Regions from separate parts of the Paenibacillus sp. FSL E2-8871 genome, predicted to be linked through region 2. Evidence: predicted binding sites of a transcription regulator. Region 2 holds the regulator's gene; the other holds the start of a gene.
The links. Region 2 encodes CtsR, which represses protease genes until heat stress. Its sites were predicted from a motif close to ATGGTCAATAAAGGTCAAACA; they were not measured.
Positions count from the first base shown of each region.

Region 1 (7,751 bases), 810 kb from region 2:
CGTAATTCCGTGAATCGGATCGTGAACTGCGAGACCGCGAATCTCAATAAAACGATAAGTGCCGCGGTGCGGCAGATTGAGAATATCAAACTGCTGCAGCGAGAAGTGGGGCTGGAGAGCCTACCGGATAAACTGCGGGAAGTTGCAGAAATTCGAATGGCACATCCAGATATCAACCTTAAAGAGGTTGGTGAAATGCTGAAAGGTACGGTTAGTAAGTCCGGAGTAAATCATCGTCTTCGTAAGATTGATGAACTGGCGGACAAGGTTCGAGGCGGCTAGTCACTTTTTTTCTAGTGTGGTTTACGTTATAATGATATAATAATATAAAATTAATGTGAAATTTTTGGGGAGAACTCAATTAGGGGGTAAGCGTTTCATGACAAAGCACCCGGTAGTTGTTCGGTTGAAGACAGGGCTACACGCTCGACCGGCAGCATTGTTTGTGCAAGAAGCTAACAAGTTTTCGTCGGAGATTTTCGTGGAAAAAGACGATAAAAAAGTAAACGCCAAAAGTATTATGGGTATTATGAGCCTAGCGATCAGTTCCGGCACGGAGATCTATATCAGCGCGGATGGTGCAGACGCGGATCAAGCTGTAAACGCTTTGACGAGTCTCGTTAGCAAAGAAGAGCTTGAGAACCAATAATCTTTTGAAATGACTTTCTATCGCATGACTAAAAAGCCCATGGGGGCTTTTTTTTATACCAAAAAATAGATTTAGTTGTGCAACATTTACCAAAAAGACTCGTCTAGAGGATAATAACAAATCACAAAGGATGAAAGGGGCTGGCAATATGAAAGGTTTGGTAAAGAAGATTGGTTCAGTGTTGATTGTAGGGAGTTTGTTAATTGGAGGGATTAGCATGAGTGGTGTCTTCCAAGGCCCTGCAAAGGCTTACGCAGATGAAGTGCAGAAAAATGTCGTTAGTGTAGTAGGTAAAGGTGAATTGTCCATCAAGCCGGATATTGTATACTTGTCCATCGGTGTGGATACTACGGCTACAACTGCGCAAGAAGCGCAAAAGACAAATGCTGCTAAAATCCAAAAGATCACTACACTACTGAAGGGGACTTGGAAAATCGCAGATAAGGATATTCAAAGTACCCAGTTCTATGTGCAACCCAACTACAGTTATAGTGAAAAAGAAGGACAGCAAGTGAAAGGATACAACGCGAATCATACACTGTTAGTGTCCTATAGAGATCTGACCAAGGTTGGTGAATTGCTAGACGCTGCATCTGCGGCGGGGGCAAATAATATCGGAAATGCACGTTTTTCCGTGGAAGATACTTCTGCCTTTGAAGCTCAGGTGATTGAAAAGGCGATGGCGAACGCAGATGTTAAAGCAGGTGCTATTGCTAAGGCAGCTAAACGTAGCTTGGGTCAAGTAATCACGGTCAGCCAAAATGATGGCAATGTCACTCCGGTTTATTTTGAACAAAATCTAAAAATGGAAATGGCTGCAGCAGATGCTGGTGCAAGCACATCCGTTCAACCGGGAGTAGTTAAAGTTACAACACAGCTGAGCGTAATGTATGAATTGAAATAGTAGCAGAACAAGATGATTGCAGAGAGGAGAGGTGATCTTCCACTAGTAATAGTGGGGGGCGCCTCTTTTTTTGTGTAAATTCCCCAAGATTAGGTTTAATAAACTGGAAAGGAGTGGGAAAACAAGATGATGAATATTTCAAAAGAAACAGTACGCAAATGGGGCATAGGTTTGATGTCGGCGGGATTATTGCTTGGTGGAGGATTACTGCCTAGTGATAAGGGTTATGCAGCGTCTGATCAGACGAAGAGCAAGGCTATTGCTGCAAGTATTTTTTTAAAGGCGAACGGGTTAATTTCTCAGCAGACAGGTATTTTGCAGGAAGGGAAGGTCTGGATTCCGATTACCTTTATGCGTGATGTGCTGCAATTACCTCTAACATATGATAAAAAAGAAAATGCATACACGATCGGAAAGGGAACGTCTAAGGCCAAGTTGCTGTTATCTAGCTATGGTACTTCAATTTGGGTGAACAATTATTACATTCGAGAGTATGAAGGAAAGCTAATAAACAACCGGCTCTATGTTCCATCAGGTCTGTTAAATGATTATTTGGGCTATAAAGTGGATTGGAGTCGGGGCTCTAGTAGGTTGAATGTGGTGAATAGATCACAGAATGCGTTGATAGTAACCACGGAGATCTATGCTAAGGATCGAAAAGAGGCTTTGATCCAGCTTGATTATCCGAAGTTTAGTGGATTAAGCAATTCCAATGCACAGCAGGCCATGAATGATATTTTAAAAGAAAGTGCCATGAAATTCGCTGCAGGCGCAGAGAAGGATATCTCGAATCGATCCGGGTCAGAGCCTAAGTATACCTATGATATAGATTATGTGGTGACCTACAATCAGAATGGTGTGATCAGCTTAGTGATGTCACAGTATAGCGATACGGGCGGCGCTCATGGTATGACCAATCGGGAGGCGTTTACCTTTTCGCTCAAGGATGGCAAACGTCTGCTGTTGGGCGACCTGTTCGGAGCTAACCCAAACTACAAAAAAGAGTTGAATGCTAAGTTGAACAAGCTAGTAAAAGCGGAGGAAAGTTATTTGGGAGGGTTCAACGGATTGAATACGGAAAAGTATTTTTATCTGAAGGATGATCAGGTCGTGCTGTTCTTCCAATTGTATGAATACACAGCTTATGCTGCGGGATTCCCGGAATATCCCTTTACTTTCAAAGAACTGTTGCCGGAAGGCGGTAGCCCATTTGCTGCTGTAAAATAAATAGAGAAGTTGTAACCGCTAGTGTCACCACTGGACATCTCCCCCTTACCAGAATCACCTCGAATTCATATGCTAAATGGAGTAACTAGTTTATGAACGGGGGAGAGCTATGAGCTATGAATACACTGCAATTGGCGATTCCTTGACGACTGGATTTGGCGCTCTGCCAGGTAACGGTTTTGTACCGGTGTACCGTAGAATGGCGGAAGGGAGACTGCGTTCTAATGTAGCCTCTACGAATTTGGGCGTGAATGGATTGACTACTTCTGAACTGGAACAGCGGCTACGGGGGAGTGCAATGACTCGCGAAGCCATTCGAGCAGCCGACATCATCACTCTATCCATCGGTGGCAACGATTTAATCCATGCTGCGAAGGCTGCAGCTAGACAACCTGAAAATTTATCTAAAGAGCTGCGAAGATCATTGCAAGAATGCAAACAAAATTTTGCTGCAATTATGAGTATCCTCTTCCAATTGAAGACGGGAACGCGTAGACCTTTTATCATTCGGATTGTGGGACTGTATAATCCTTATCCTCAGGTAGTGGGTGCTACAGAGTGGGTGCGGCAGTTTAACCGCTATGCCTCACAGTACAGTAGCCGAGTATGTGGGTTTGCTTCTATCTATAGTGAGTTTGCAGGAAATGAGAGAGGGCTATTATCGATTGACCACTTACATCCGAATGGCCGAGGCTACCGTGTGATTGCTGAGAAACTCGATGCGCTTGGATATGGCGGTTTGATTTAATTGAGATTCGTATGAAGTGGTGGTCTGAAAAGTAAAGAGGCTGTGCGCTAACCATCAAGTGGATAGGGCACAGCCTCTTTGTGTTGTTTTATAGCTTACACACCGCTAGGCAGTGTTTTCTCGATGACTTTATCAACGATACCGTAAGTTGCCGCATCTGCAGCAGTCATGAAGTAATCACGATCTGTATCCTTCTCAATACGTTCTAGCGGTTGACCCGTACGTTCTGCAAGAATACGATTCAACTTATCACGCAATTTGAGGATACGGCGGGCACGGATTTCGATATCCGTTGCTTGACCTTGAGCACCACCCAGAGGTTGGTGAATCATGATCTCACTGTTAGGCAGTGCGAAGCGTTTGCCTTTAGCGCCAGCGTTAAGTAGGAAAGCTCCCATAGAAGCTGCCATACCCACACAGATGGTGGAAACGTCCGGTTTAATGTACTGCATTGTATCAAAAATAGCCATACCTGCAGTAATGGAACCGCCGGGGCTATTCACGTAAAGGTGAATGTCCTTCTCCGGATCTTCGGCAGCCAAGAACAGCATTTGTGCGATGATAGAATTGGCTACCACGTCATTAACCTCCGTTCCAAGGAAAATGATGCGGTCCTTCAGCAGGCGGGAATAGATGTCATAAGCGCGCTCACCGCGGTTGCTCTGTTCTACTACCATAGGAATATAACTCACGTGGAAAACCTCCTTGATATTGGTTCTTCAAATGTATTCATTTTTACTCTTGCCGTATTACCCACATGATAAACAAATTCAAACAAAAAGTCAAAGAAAGTCAAACTTATATTCAAAAAAAAGAGCCGACACGCGGCTCTTTGGTTAAGTAGTAGTATAGGCACTACTAAATTATGTACAAAAGTGAAATTAATGGCGCGCCCGCCAAGAATCGAACTTGGATCTCAGGCTTCGGAGGCCTACGTCATATCCATTGGACCACGGGCGCAACAAAAATGATTATAATACAATTTCTGTGCAATTGCAATGAATTAATATTACTGTACACAGGCTCTATCCCTAGTCTTCAAGGTGGACAAGCGGACATTGTGTTTCAATCAGCGAAAGAATCCGGATTGTTAATGACAGGTTTTTTGGAGCTGAACCTCTTTCCCAATCTTATAAATGTATAAGAAGACAAGCGCTTGAGAATTCTACTCTCGGAAGACTTGCACTTCGAGCAATATTTGGTTAGAATATGAGTGGGACTTAAAAAGTTTACCCGGGACATTTTGAGACCATGAACAAGGGAATAGAGGAAGACGAAGTTGCAGGAGTGAAAGTATGCGTAATTTATTAGATATCCAAAAGCAGCTTCTGCCTGATCTCATGGAAACCCTTAAGAGACGGTACACGATTCTTCATCAGATCATGCTGTCCGATATAATTGGGCGCAGAACGCTTGCCGCTTCGCTTGATATGACTGAGCGGGTACTGCGTGCCGAGACGGATCTTCTGAAATCGCAAGGGCTCATTGAGATCGAGAGCGTTGGCATGCGCATTAGCGCTGCTGGACGTAGACTGCTTGATTTGCTAGAGCCGGTCGTTAAGAGCCTGTTTGGTCTGGATGAGCTGGAAGAGAAAATTCGGGCAACGTACGGTCTGGATAAAGTTATTGTGGTGCCGGGTGATTGTGAGTCATCGCCGTTCACCAAACGTGAGCTTGGCCGAGCGGGTGCAAAAGCGCTGCTCAGTGTACTTCGTACAGATGATATAGTTGCTGTCACAGGTGGATCAACGCTTGCCGACATGGCTGATCAACTGACACCGCCGTTATCCCTTTCCTATAAGAACGCTTGGTTTGTTCCGGCGCGTGGTGGATTAGGAGAGAGTATGGAGATTCAAGCCAATACGATTGCTTCAACAATGGCAAAACGGGTAGGAGCGAATTACCGGTTGCTGCATGTACCTGATTTACTTAGTGGGGATGCCTACCAGTCACTAGCACTTGACTCTAATATTGGAGAGATTGTACAAATCATCCGCAGTTCGCGTATTATTGTACATGGGATTGGGGATGCCATTGAAATGACTCGTCGCCGCAAGCTGGATGAGGCAACTGTCTCAGAAATCCAGGGTGAGGGAGCCGTGGCTGAATCCTTTGGGTATTACTTTAACGAAGATGGTCAGGTTGTCCATACGATGCTTACGATGGGACTACGTCTAGAAGATATTGTTCGGACGGAGACAGTCATCGGTATTGCTGGAGGCAAACCAAAGGCCAAAGCCATTCATGCCATGCTGCGTTTCGGGCAGGAGAATATACTCGTCACCGACGAGGCTGCTGCTGTGGAAATCGGCAAGGAAATTGATAATCAGTTACAGATATCCTCGTAACTCACTAGAACATATATCTTGCATCATACTTAACATTGTTGTCATGACAGGCTTCACGGTCTGTTTTGAATAAATAAAACGAATTCTAGGAGGAACTATTCAATGAGTGTAAAAGTTGGAATTAACGGATTTGGACGTATTGGACGCCTTGCTTTCCGCCGTATTCAAAATGTAGAAGGTATCGAAGTGGTAGCAATCAACGACTTGACTGACGCTAAGATGCTTGCTCATTTGCTTAAATATGATACAACTCAAGGTAAATTCCAAGGTGATGTTGAAGTGCATGATGGCTTCTTCAAAGTCAATGGCAAAGAAGTTAAGGTTCTTGCTAACCGCAACCCTGAAGAATTGCCATGGGGCGACCTAGGCGTTGATATCGTACTTGAGTGCACAGGTTTCTTCACAACTAAAGAAGCTGCTGAAAAACACTTGAAAGGTGGAGCTAAGAAAGTAGTTATCTCCGCTCCAGCTACTGGCGACATGAAAACTGTCGTTTACAACGTTAACGATGACATTCTTGATGGTACTGAGACTGTTATTTCCGGCGCATCTTGCACAACGAACTGCCTAGCTCCAATGGCAAAAGTATTGAACGACAAGTTCGGTATCGTTGAAGGCTTGATGACTACAATTCACGCTTACACTGGTGACCAAAACACTTTGGATGCTCCACACGCTAAAGGTGACTTCAGACGCGCTCGTGCAGCAGCTGAAAACATCATTCCTAACACTACTGGTGCTGCTAAAGCAATCGGTCTTGTTATTCCAGAACTTAAAGGTAAATTGGATGGTGCGGCTCAACGTGTTCCAGTTGCAACTGGTTCCCTGACTGAGCTTGTAACTGTTCTTGATAAGAGCGTTACTGTTGAAGAAATCAACGCAGCAATGAAAGCAGCTTCCGATCCAGACACTTATGGTTACACTGAAGATGAAATCGTATCTTCCGATATCAAAGGTATGACTTTCGGATCCCTGTTCGATGCTACACAAACTAAAGTATTGACTGTTGGCGACAAACAACTCGTTAAGACTGTTGCTTGGTATGACAATGAAATGTCCTACACTGCACAATTGGTTCGTACTTTGGAGAAATTCGCTAAAATCGCTAAGTAATTGACTTGATATAAGTAACATCTATAGAGCGGAAACAGAAGTTCCTTGTTTCCGCTCTTTCTAAATGTATTTCTTGTTTCCTGCTAGAAACAACTTTGGGTGTGGAGGAATTAATCATGAACAAAAAGAGCGTCCGTGATGTAGAAGTAAAGGGTAAACGCGTATTTGTACGCGTGGATTTCAACGTACCTGTAGAAGACGGTAAGATTACTGATGATACTCGTATTCGCGAAACCCTTCCAACCATTAAATATTTGATTGAGAACGGTGCAAAGATCATTCTTGCGAGTCACATGGGTCGTCCTAAAGGTCAATTCGTAGATTCCATGCGTTTGACTACTGCTGCTGAACGTCTGTCCGAGCTTCTCGGCAAACCAGTAGCTAAAGCTGACGAAGCTGTTGGCGAAGCTGTCAAAGCAAAAATTGCTGAGCTAGGCGAAGGCGACGTACTTGTACTTGAGAATGTTCGTTTCTACCCAGGTGAAGAAAAGAACGATCCTGAATTGGCTAAACAATTCGCTGAACTGGCTGATTTGTTCGTCAATGATGCGTTTGGCGCGGCTCACCGTGCACATGCATCGACAGAAGGTATCGCTCATTTCCTACCAGCTGTATCCGGTCTTTTGATGGAGAAAGAATTGACCGTTCTTGGTAAAGCTCTTACTAACCCAGAACGTCCTTTCACTGCGATCATCGGCGGTTCGAAAGTTAAAGACAAGATTGATGTTATTGATAACTTGTTGTCTTTGGCTGATAACGTCC
Region 1 is NZ_JBBOBV010000001.1:4,813,693-4,821,443, forward strand. It holds gene whiA (DNA-binding protein WhiA) at 1-282, shown strand, start outside; gene NYE25_RS21920 (HPr family phosphocarrier protein) at 380-649, shown strand; gene NYE25_RS21925 (SIMPL domain-containing protein) at 798-1,553, shown strand; gene NYE25_RS21930 (PdaC/SigV domain-containing protein) at 1,680-2,780, shown strand; gene NYE25_RS21935 (GDSL-type esterase/lipase family protein) at 2,890-3,528, shown strand; gene clpP (ATP-dependent Clp endopeptidase proteolytic subunit ClpP) at 3,624-4,220, opposite strand; tRNA gene NYE25_RS21945 (tRNA-Arg) at 4,414-4,488, opposite strand; gene NYE25_RS21950 (sugar-binding transcriptional regulator) at 4,824-5,876, shown strand; gene gap (type I glyceraldehyde-3-phosphate dehydrogenase) at 5,979-6,989, shown strand; gene NYE25_RS21960 (phosphoglycerate kinase) at 7,106-7,751, shown strand, end outside.
Region 1: the regulator CtsR is predicted to act here: its motif matches at 4,307-4,327, upstream of clpP (ATP-dependent Clp endopeptidase proteolytic subunit ClpP).

Region 2 (7,751 bases):
ATTAAGCACACGAGCCGCGACACCTTCCCCTTCACGGATAAGTCCAAGCAAAATATGCTCAGTGCCAACATACGTATGACCCAATTTGCGGGCTTCGTCCATCGACAGCTCAATCACTTTTTTAGCGCGAGGAGTATAAGCAATGTTCGTAGGCTGTTCTTGACCTCTGCCAATCAGTGTCTCCACTTCGTCCTGGATTTTTTCAAGACCTAGCCCTAAAGCTATTAATGCCTTAGCAGCAATGCCGTCTCCTTCACGAATAAGTCCGAGCAAAATATGTTCTGTACCAATATTGTTGTGTCCTAAACGAACAGCTTCTTCCTGCGCCAGCGCTAGCACTTTTTGTGCGCGTTCCGTAAATCTTCCAAACATCATATCTCCTGCACCTCCATGAATAATAAATATCTATATTAATGTTGTGTTCCCAGTGTTTCTCGGAGCAGTTTTGCCCGATACATATCTCGTTCAGTAGCGTTCAGCTCATCGCCGAACATCTTTTGCAGAAATCCTGGCTGTGTCTTAACGTTAAGTTCATTAAGCACTGAAATCGAAAGACCTTCCAGAATACCAAGGTCAACCCCAAGTCTCACATCAGATAGGCGTTGAGCAGATTCTTTAAGCTCCATAAGAGCTGCATAACATAAAATTCCGTAAGAACGCTTCACTCGGTCTGTTATTCTCAAGGCGGAATCAACAAGCAACCGTTCACGTGCATTTCGCTCATGCTCAATAATCTGGGTAACTACACTGTGAAGGTTCTCTATAATTTCACTTTCCGTTTGACCGAGAGTGATCTGATTAGAAATTTGAAAGATGTTCCCTACTGCTTCGCTACCCTCACCGTAAATTCCTCTTACAGTCAATCCCACTTGGTTCACTGCAGACAATATGCGATTGATCTGATGAGTCATTACAAGCGCTGGTAGATGCAGCATTACCGAGGCACGAAGCCCAGTACCAACATTGGTGGGACAACTAGTCAAATATCCTCTTTTATCATCAAAAGCGTAATTGACAGCTGCCTCGAATATATCATCGATCGCCGTCGCACGATCCCATGCTTCTCTAACCTGAAGACCAGGAAACAGACACTGGATTCGCAGATGGTCCTCTTCGTTAATCATGATGCTGACCGACTCATCTTCATTTAATAAGACAGCCGCACTGCGCGAATCATTAGCCAAGTTAGGACTGATTAGATGCTTCTCAACCAGTACCTTTTTGTCCAGTTCATTCACTTCATCAAGCTTTAGGAGTTGAAAAGATCCGAAATCTGCAGCTGCTTCCTCATGAAACACAGGAGCCAGTAGCTCTAATACTTCTTCCGATTGCTCTAAGGAAGCCAGCATTGGGAACGGAAGATGCTCTAGATTACGGGCAATACGCATACGACTGCTAATTACAATCTCAGAATGACTACCTCCAGAACGCATCCAATCACTAAGCGCTTGTTCAGTAAATCGGAGACTTGACATGTCATATCCCCCCTATATATCAAAGACTTTACTCTTGTGCTATTTCTTTTTCAAGTTTACGAATCTGATCTCGCAGCTCCGCTGCTTTCTCGAATTCTTCTTGTGTAATACTTTGCTGTAATTCCTGCTTGAGTTCATCAATTTGGCGTCTAAACACAATCTGAGCTCCTGCACGTTTCGGAATCTTACCTACATGTGAAGTACTGCCGTGCACTCGCTTAAAAAGCGGGTCCAGTGCGCTGTTAAAATATTCATAACAGGAGCTACAGCCAAAACGGCCTAATTTACTAAACTGGGAGTACGTCATCCCACAATTCTCACATTGCAGACTCTGCGTTGTCTTCGTTGCAGCCGACTTCTCCTTGCCGGCACCTTCAAGATCAAGCAGACCTGAGAGCAGACTGTGGATGGAGAATCCTCCAGCCGTTCCGGGAATGAGTTCACCCTTCTCCCGTGCACAGCTCTCGCAGATATGAAACTCCGTCTTCTCTCCATTCACGATCTTAGTGAAGTGGAGTGTTGCCGGCTTGACGCCACATTCCTGGCATTGCATAAGCGAAAGCCCCTCCCTTATGGTTGACAATTATTTGCCTAACAAAGAGATTAACATCGCCTTCATAATCTTGGCACGAATCTCATCCCGGTATGGAATCTTAACCGTTAGGCATTCCCGAGAAACAGCAGCGCGCATAAGGCACGCTTCACGCTTACTTAGAAAACCAGCTTCCTCCAGCTGATAAATCAGCCCTTCAGCAGCGTTCTGATCAATCCCGCCACCTATAGTATGGTTTAAATGGGCATGCAGTGCCACGGTTGGTGGTAATTCAAAACGTTGAATACGAATATATCCCCCGCCACCACGCTTACTTTCCACCACATAACCTTTTTCCAGAGTAAAGCGTGTACTGATGACATAATTGATCTGTGACGGTACGCATGAGAACTGGTCCGCCAGGTCATTTCGCTGGATTTCCACCGTACCTTCGGGACTTTCATGCAAAATATTCTTCAGATATTGTTCGATAATATCAGAGATATTGCGCATCACTCATCCTCCAGTGCTTAAATCTTTATAATACCGATTGCAACTTGCATTCATAATGACAATGGTCTTTAATTGAACTTAAACATTTGTGGATAATCCCACGTGTTCAGAGGATCGGATCGCTGTCATTATGCTTCGTTGACTTTGACTTTCTTTGACTTTTTAATATTATAACATATTCTGTGCTAATTCCAAGTGGATTCTCTTATTTTTCACTTTTTTCAGCGAATGTATTCGGAAATAAAGAACTCTCCCAACTTCTTTCGAAGGGGAGAGCCTAATTTTTGTCAAGTATAAACGTCTTCGTTGTCCTTATTAGGACGATAAGCGTTTATGCGAGAAATATAAGGATAATGTATAGCGTGAAACTTATACTTTCTTATATTTTTAAAAATGATCAAATAAAGCTGTCTGTGCTTGTGGAATAATTTCTTCAAACCATTCCAGTGCTGCTGCGTGGCCAGAGACACTTCCATAACGAGCCATCTCTGTTGGTCGTTTGTATCCAAGCATCAAGGCCGTCAAAATGCCTATATCACAGCTCAAGTCTGCTTCCGCCCGTTCCCCTTCCACTCGTATCAAAGTAGCCGAGCCCTCATTAGAGATATTCCATGCCCATAACCCATCATTCCAAGGTGCATACTTATCTTCGATATATATTAGCTGCTTCTTTTGACTACTATTTCCTCTGAAGGCGTAAGTTTCAATGAATGACTTGGCATTAACAATCCGCCCCATAAAATAAGGATAATTCTCTTGTCCTATACGTGGATCTGGCAGCAAGAAAGGTAACATGTCATCCGAAGGCACTAGCTTTAAGGATGCACCGGTCACCATCGAATCATGGTTCGCAAGAAATGTCCACAGCCCCTGCCGAGCTTGTTCATTCAAAAAAACAAATTCATCAATAACCAGTTCTCTGTTCTCTACCTTATACAGCACATATCCCTCTGGTTCACCACTCTTGGAGTAAAATACTGCACTCTTTCCTTCATCATCTAGAACAGAGTTCTCCCACCAGTCCAAATCGCGCTTAAGTGTCCCGTTATATCTGACAGCGAATCGATTGTATAGGCTATCTAATACTTCGATATCTTTTATATCCCGTTTAACCTTGCCCTCAACTTCGACCTTTTTGGGAAACTTCGCTACTGGAATAGAGTATTTCTTATATTCACAATAAACCTCCCAGCCAAATTTACGATAAAACGGAATCAAGAACGGGTGTAGAAAAGAGAGCGTTTGACCTGCCTCATTCATCGTATGCAGCGCATGAGACAATAGATTTGCCACATGTCCTTGTCTGCGGTTCTCTGGCCATGTAGCCACTCCTGCTATACCACCCATAGGTACCACTCTGCCCTGTATGTAGACTTGGAAAGGTATAATCGTCAATTTAGCTTCCAATGTTCCGTCCTCAAAAGCACCCCATACCTGTTCAGCCTTAAATCTTTCTTTAGCACTTGCCCTTTTTTCACTAGGAAGCTTGTACTGAAAAGCATATTCTGACAAGTTCATGCTTGCATCGAATTCTTCTGAACGTAACTGTCTTATTACCACAAACTCACCTCATCCTTTATAAAATTACTTTTAGGATAAGTATAACAAGAGCGTCAATTGTGCGCTAATCTATTGCATTATTTATAACTTTATTTTTAGTTATCCACAGCTCTATGCAGTTTTAAAAATAGTCTTGAAATCTTGTCACATCCAAGTTAAAATAGTTATCCACTTATCAATAGCTCTATCCACATAATCCCGGTTATATCCACAGCAACCCGTGTACTACTTAGGTTTTCTGTTGACAGATCCATATAAATATGTATTTAATCCACACTATTTAGGGATTATTTCTCTTTCAATCATCTATCCACATGTGCGTAACTTTTCTGCAAATCCAAAAGTTTATCCACAAGTTTTCCACAGTATATAATAAACGCAAAAAAGCCACTGTCGATTACTCAACAGTGGTCTAATTGTGCTTGGCAACGTCCTACTCTCCCAGGACCCTTCGGTCCAAGTACCATCGGCGCTGGAGGGCTTAACGGTCGTGTTCGGGATGGGTACGCGTGGAACCCCTCCGCTATCGCCACCAAACATGCGTCTGTGAAACAGACGCTGCCGCGTGAAATTTCGTTCATCACCAGAAGTGAGAATGAATTTCTTAGCGTGTTACAGGCTTGATGCCTGAAAACTGAATCCGAATTGAATTTGCGTTCTAAGTATAGGATAAGCCCTCGACCGATTAGTATTGGTCAGCTCCATGCATTACTGCACTTCCACCTCCAACCTATCTACCTCGTCGTCTTCAAGGGGTCTTACTAATTGGGAAATCTCATCTTGAGGGGGGCTTCACGCTTAGATGCTTTCAGCGCTTATCCCGTCCGTACGTAGCTACCCAGCCATGCTTCTGGCGAAACAACTGGTGCACCAGCGGTACGTCCATCCCGGTCCTCTCGTACTAAGGACAGCTCCTCTCAAATTTCCTGCGCCCACGACAGATAGGGACCGAACTGTCTCACGACGTTCTGAACCCAGCTCGCGTACCGCTTTAATGGGCGAACAGCCCAACCCTTGGGACCTACTTCAGCCCCAGGATGCGATGAGCCGACATCGAGGTGCCAAACCTCCCCGTCGATGTGGACTCTTGGGGGAGATAAGCCTGTTATCCCCAGGGTAGCTTTTATCCGTTGAGCGATGGCCCTTCCATGCGGTACCACCGGATCACTAAGTCCGACTTTCGTCCCTGCTCGACTTGTAGGTCTCGCAGTCAAGCTCCCTTATGCCTTTGCACTCTTCGAATGATTTCCAACCATTCTGAGGGAACCTTGGAACGCCTCCGTTACTCTTTAGGAGGCGACCGCCCCAGTCAAACTGCCCGCCTGACACGGTCCCCGTACCCGATTAGGGTACTAGGTTAGAACCTAGATACGATCAGGGTGGTATCCCAACGGCGCCTCCACCGAAGCTTGCGCTCCGATTTCTACGGCTCCCACCTATCCTGTACAGATCGTACCCAAATTCAATATCAAGCTGCAGTAAAGCTCCATGGGGTCTTTCCGTCTTGTCGCGGGTAACCTGCATCTTCACAGGTATTAAAATTTCACCGGATCTCTCGTTGAGACAGCGCCCAAGTCGTTACGCCATTCGTGCGGGTCAGAATTTACCTGACAAGGAATTTCGCTACCTTAGGACCGTTATAGTTACGGCCGCCGTTTACTGGGGCTTCGGTTCATAGCTTCGGGTTACCCCTAACCACTCCCCTTAACCTTCCAGCACCGGGCAGGCGTCAGCCCGTATACTTCGCCTTGCGGCTTCGCACAGACCTGTGTTTTTGCTAAACAGTCGCTTGGGCCTTTTCACTGCGGCCCCCTCGTGCTATTCACACTACCGGGGCACCCCTTCTCCCGAAGTTACGGGGTCATTTTGCCGAGTTCCTTAACGAGAGTTCTTCCGCGCGCCTTAGAATTCTCTTCTCGCCTACCTGTGTCGGTTTGCGGTACGGGCACCTTCTCCTGGCTAGAGGCTTTTCTTGGCAGTGTGAGATCATGACCTTCGCTACTGTAATTTTCGCTCCCCATCACAGCCCAGCCTTAATGATGTGCGGATTTGCCTACACATCAGCCTCACTGCTTAGACGGACATATCCATCAGTCCGCGTCACTACCCTCCTGCGTCACCCCATCGCTCATAGCGGATTACGGTGGTACAGTAATTTCAAACTGTTGTCCTTCGACTACGCCTTTCGGCCTCGCCTTAGGTCCCGACTTACCCTGAGCGGACGAGCCTTCCTCAGGAAACCTTGGGCTTTCGGCGGATCAGATTCTCACTGATCTTTTCGTTACTCATACCGGCATTCTCACTTGTATGCTGTCCAGCGCTCCTTACGGTACACCTTCAACCCACATACAACGCTCCCCTACCCCAGATACATACGTATCTAGCCATAGCTTCGGTGGTGTGTTTAGCCCCGTTACATTTTCGGCGCAGAGTCACTCGACCAGTGAGCTATTACGCACTCTTTCAATGGTGGCTGCTTCTAAGCCAACATCCTGGTTGTCTGTGCAACTCCACATCCTTTCCCACTTAACACACACTTGGGGACCTTAGCTGATGGTCTGGGCTGTTTCCCTTTTGACAATGGATCTTAGCACTCACTGTCTGACTCCCGGCAATAAGTATATGGCATTCGGAGTTTGACTGAGCTTGGTAATCCTTGCGGACCCCGCACCCAATCAGTGCTCTACCTCCACTACTCTTATACCGAGGCTAGCCCTAAAGCTATTTCGGGGAGAACCAGCTATCTCCGAGTTCGATTGGAATTTCTCCGCTACCCCCACCTCATCCCCGCATTTTTCAACATGCGTGGGTTCGGGCCTCCAGTGCGTGTTACCGCACCTTCACCCTGGACAGGGGTAGATCACACGGTTTCGGGTCTACGTCCACATACTCATTCGCCCTATTCAGACTCGCTTTCGCTGCGGCTCCGTCTTCTCGACTTAACCTTGCATGTTAAACGTAACTCGCCGGTTCATTCTACAAAAGGCACGCCATCACCCATTAATAGGGCTCTGACTTTTTGTAAGCACACGGTTTCAGGTTCTATTTCACTCCCCTTCCGGGGTGCTTTTCACCTTTCCCTCACGGTACTGTTTCACTATCGGTCGCCAGGTAGTATTTAGCCTTAGCAGATGGTCCTGCTGGATTCATACGGGGTTTCACGTGCCCCGCACTACTCGGGATCCGTCTCGGAGAGAACACAGTTTAGGTTACAGGGCTTTTACCTCTATCGCGGGCCTTTCCAGACCTCTTCGCCTACCATATTCCTTTGTAACTCCATGTGAGACGTCCCACAACCCCTAAGAGCAAGCTCTTAGGTTTAGGCTGTTCCGCGTTCGCTCGCCGCTACTGACGGAATCACTATTGTTTTCTCTTCCTCAGGGTACTTAGATGTTTCAGTTCCCCTGGTCTGCCTCTACATCTCCTATGTGTTCAGAGATGAGTAACTGCGAATTACCACAGCTGGGTTTCCCCATTCGGACACCCCCGGATCAAAGCTTGCTTACAGCTCCCCGAGGCAGTTTCGTTGTTCGCCACGTCCTTCGTCGGCTCCTGGCGCCTAGGCATCCTCCGTGTGCTCTTATTAGCTTAACCTTGATTTTTCCGCAGGAAAATATCATACAATGACATTCTCTTTGGAATCATCTCACTAATAACATTTACTTGTTTGC
Region 2 is NZ_JBBOBV010000001.1:4,003,960-4,011,710, forward strand. It holds gene clpC (ATP-dependent protease ATP-binding subunit ClpC) at 1-375, opposite strand, end outside; gene NYE25_RS18355 (protein arginine kinase) at 411-1,475, opposite strand; gene NYE25_RS18360 (UvrB/UvrC motif-containing protein) at 1,504-2,028, opposite strand; gene NYE25_RS18365 (CtsR family transcriptional regulator) at 2,059-2,520, opposite strand; gene NYE25_RS18370 (GNAT family N-acetyltransferase) at 2,908-4,080, opposite strand; rRNA gene rrf (5S ribosomal RNA) at 4,501-4,617, opposite strand; rRNA gene NYE25_RS18380 (23S ribosomal RNA) at 4,746-7,674, opposite strand.